Regions from separate parts of the Blautia sp. SC05B48 genome, predicted to be linked through region 2. Evidence: predicted binding sites of a transcription regulator. Region 2 holds the regulator's gene; the other holds the start of a gene.
What was found. The regulator NrdR, encoded in region 2, represses ribonucleotide reductase genes. The targets are predictions, from matches to a motif close to CACAANATNTTGTG.

Region 1 (2,207 bases), 710 kb from region 2:
ACGTCCGTTGGCATCTCCCTCGATCATGGTCTCGATAAATGCCTTGTTGACCATATCCATTTCTTTCTTACAGTCCTTATATTTGAAATCCATGTCCTTGCCGCCTACGATAGCCGGAAGCTCTGCAAGGTCGTCCGGAACGGTCCAGTCCAGTGTAATGTTGGAAAACGGTGCCTGAGTACCCCAGCGGCTTGGAGTATTTACGCCATATACAAAGGACTCAATACATTTTTTAACCTCCGGATAGGAAAGGTTGTCTGACTTTACAAAAGGTGCCAGATAAGTATCAAAGGATGAAAATGCCTGTGCGCCTGCCCACTCGTTCTGCATGATACCCAGGAAATTCACCATCTGGTTACAGAGTACACTTAAATGCTTTGCAGGTGCAGAAGTGATCTTACCCTCAATACCGCCAAGTCCCTCTCGGATCAGCTGCTTCAGGGACCAGCCTGCACAGTAACCGGTCAGCATGGACAGATCATGGATATGGATATCTGCATTTCTGTGTGCATCTGCGATCTCGTTGTCATAGATCTCAGACAGCCAGTAGTTTGCGGTAACTGCTCCGGAGTTGCTTAAGATCAGACCTCCTACAGAATAAGTAACCGTTGAGTTCTCCTTTACACGCCAGTCCTCAACCTTTACATAGCTGTTTACGATCTCTTTATAGTCAAGGATGGTAGATTTCATATTGCGGATCTTCTCACGCTGCTTACGATAAAGGATATACGCCTTGGCAACATCAGAATATCCGGCCTGGATCAGTACGTTCTCCACACTGTCCTGGATATCCTCAACAGAAATCCGGTTGTTCTCGATCTTATTCTGAAAATCCGCTGTAACACGAAGTCCCAGAAGATCGATCATATCCGAACTGTAATTCTTGCCTTTAGCATCAAATGCCTTGTCAATTGCCGCGGTGATCTTCCCCATTTTGAATTCGTCTAATTCGCCGTCTCTTTTTACTACCTGAAACATAAGAAAATGCCTCCCTCATGCATTTATTTATAAGCGGATATTCCATTCCGCCTCACTTGCCTGCTTACGAACACACTCCGTTTCACGATCTGTGTTCAAAGCGCTGTAGGCTTATTGTATCAGACACGCCTCTTTGCGTCAACATAAAAAGCACCATATATAGTGCCCGTTTTGTTCACGGTACTATATATGGTACTGAGTAGATATTTTAACATTATGTGACTTTCGGATAGATTTCCCGCGGAACTCTTGCTTTTACAGCAATCCCGCCTTCGGTATACTCTTCCGAAAGAAGCTGTCCATACTCACGGATCAGCTGTATCTGACCGGCCTCCGAATAAGGAAAAAGCCGTTCCATATAAATCTGTCCTTCTGCTAGGATCTCCGAAAGAAGCTGCTTAAATTCCTCAAGCCCTTCTCCTGTCTGTGCGGAAATCTTCAGCGTATGGTCTGCCCGGAGATCCCGGAAGCTCTCCCCGGAAACACGGTCCTGCTTGTTAAAAAGTGTGATCGTCTTTTTTCCCAGGGCACCAAGCTCTTTCAGGGTTTCATATACGATATGCATCTGCATCTCCGCCTGAGGATTGGATGCATCTACCACATGAATGATATAATCCGCATATTTGGCTTCCTCCAGAGTACTCTTGAAGGCTTCCACCAGATTGTGCGGAAGCTTGCGGATAAAGCCTACGGTATCCGTAAGAAGAAGCTGCTGTCCGTCATCCAGCGTCAGAAGACGGGTAGTCGGATCCAGTGTGGCAAACAGCTTATCCTCCGAAAGCACCGAGGCGCCTGTCAGTGTATTCAGAAGCGTTGACTTTCCTGCATTGGTATAACCGACAATGGCTGCTGTCTTCAGATTTCCCACAGCTCTTCTGGAACGGATCAGCTCTCTGTGCTTTTCCACCTGGGAAAGCTCCTGCTTTAGTGCGGAAATCCTGTTCCGGATCAGACGACGGTCTGTCTCCAGCTTTTTCTCACCGGGGCCTCTGGTTCCGATTCCTCCTCCAAGTCGCGAAAGAGAAGAACGAAGTCCCACAAGACGTGCAGACCGGTAACGAAGCTGTGCAAGCTCTACCTGGATCTTGCCTTCACTTGTGACAGCACGCTTCGCAAAAATGTCAAGGATCAGCAGGGTACGATCCATAACCTTGCACTCCAGCTCCCGTTCCAGATTATTCATCTGGGCAGGAGAAAGCTCATCGTCACAGATCACACCATTGGCATCC
Region 2 (2,207 bases):
TCGCATCCATGGCATAGACGATCATTTCCTTGTCGATACCGATCTCATCAGCGATTTCTGCAATGGTAGGCTCTTTGAGATGCTGCCGCATATAGTTTTCCCGGGTATAGATGGTTTTGTAAGCGATATCCCGCAGAGAACGGCTGACCCGTATGCTGTTGTTATCACGGAGATATCTTCGGATCTCTCCGATGATCATGGGAACTGCATAGGTGGAAAATTTTACCTGAAGAGTGGTGTCGAAATTATCGATCGCTTTGATCAGGCCGATGCAGCCGATCTGAAAAAGGTCATCCGGATTTTCACTGCTGTTCTGAAAACGCCGGATCACGCTTAAAACAAGCCGCAGATTGCCTTTGATGTACAATTCCCTGGCTTCTTCATCGCCAGCTTTGATTCTTTTAAAGAGCTCCGCCTTTTCTTCCTGATCGAGAACGGGAAGGGTTGAGGTATTTACTCCGCAGATTTCAACTTTATTCAGTGCCATCTTAGAATCCTCCTTGTCTTGTCAGTACATTAAGATGATTCTCAGAGGGCGGTTGAAATATACTTTTTCAGGGAAAATATAAAAAATAAAGGGCCTTGACAATAAGGAGGTATTTATTCTCCGGACAGCAGTTTTTCATTACGGAAATCAACAAGGATGATATCTTCGCCGATCTGGCGGATGCAGTCCCATGGAATGGAATATTCATTTTCTTTGGAAAAACACCAGCAAAATTTTCCCGGTTCCGGCATGATCAGGGCTTTCAGACGTGCGGTTTCACAGCAGAATTCCACATCAAGAGGGCAGCCAAGACTGCGGCAGGTATGGATATTGATCACTTCTTTTTGTTTCAGCTCACAGATGCGCATAAATTCATCACCTGGTATGATTTTATGGAAAATCTGTAAAATTTATGCAAGTCCGATTATTGACACATTATGTGCATTTATTTTATAATAAAAACGAATTTAGTAATGATTTACTGATCCGGAAAGGGGGAGAGTTCCGTGAGATGTCCGTTCTGTAACCAGGATAATACAAGAGTTGTAGATTCCAGACCTGTAGAGGATACCAATTCCATCCGCCGCCGCCGTCTCTGTGATGCCTGCGGAAAGCGTTTTACAACTTATGAGAAGGTGGAAACGATTCCGCTGACTGTGATCAAGAAGGATCAGAACCGGGAAAGCTATAAACGTTCCAAGATCCAGGATGGTGTTCTTCGTGCCTGCTATAAGCGCCCCATTCCCATTGAGAGAGTGGAAGAGATGATCGATTCCATAGAAGGAGATATTTTCCGGTCAGAAGACCGTGAGATCAGCAGTACCAAGATCGGAGAGATCGTTATGGAGCATCTGAAGGATCTGGATGCGGTGGCGTATGTACGCTTTGCGTCTGTATACAGAGAGTTTAAAGATGTCAGTACCTTTATGGATGAGCTGAAGAAGCTGATCAATTAAGAGATTAAATGAATAGACCGCAAATGCAGGAGATTTCAGGCCGATTGTCAAAAGACAACCGGCCTTTTTTGAACGCAGATCGCGAAGCGACTGCGTTCATGAGCAAGTAGCGAAGCGGATTGCGAATGTCCGCTTTACACATGAATGTTTGATTTTTCAGAGATCGTAAAAGTGGATACAAAAAAACAGGAACCGCCTGGGAAAAATCCTCTGCGGTCCCTGCTATAAATATACATTAATGATTCAGGAAACTTAATTAAACAATACCCTGAGCTTTCATAGCGTCAACAACTTTTTCGAAGCCGGCGATGTTTGCACCTACAACATAGTTGTCTTCCATACCGTAACGTTTAGCAGCGTCATCAGCTTTGTGGAAGATATCGATCATGATGTGGTGGAGTTTCTCATCAACCTCTTCTCTTGTCCAGGAAAGTCTCATGGAGTTCTGGCTCATCTCAAGTGCAGATGTGGCAACACCGCCAGCGTTTGCGGCTTTACCAGGCATGAAGAGAACACCGTTCTCCTGAAGGTATGTTGTTGCATCAAGAGTAGTAGGCATGTTTGCACCTTCAACGACGTATTTGCAGCCATTTGCAACCAGTGTTTTAGCTCCGTCAAGACCAAGCTCGTTCTGAGTAGCGCATGGAAGGTAGATATCACATTTGATATTCCAGATGCCAAGTCCCTCAGTGTAGGTAGCACCCTCAACACGGTCTGCATATTCTTTGATACGTCCACGTTTTACTTCTTTGATATCCTTTACG

Region 1: EYS05_RS09250 (ribonucleoside triphosphate reductase) is a predicted target of NrdR. The motif match lies at 1,130-1,143, and genes of this name have one in related genera.

The regions. Positions count from the first base shown of each region.
Region 1 covers NZ_CP040518.1:2,010,143-2,012,349, reverse strand. The annotation lists gene EYS05_RS09250 (ribonucleoside triphosphate reductase) at 1-978, opposite strand, end outside; gene hflX (GTPase HflX) at 1,193-2,207, opposite strand, start outside.
Region 2 covers NZ_CP040518.1:2,719,899-2,722,105, forward strand. The annotation lists gene sigG (RNA polymerase sporulation sigma factor SigG) at 1-487, opposite strand, end outside; gene EYS05_RS12535 (YlmC/YmxH family sporulation protein) at 601-855, opposite strand; gene nrdR (transcriptional regulator NrdR) at 994-1,443, shown strand; gene gdhA (NADP-specific glutamate dehydrogenase) at 1,700-2,207, opposite strand, start outside.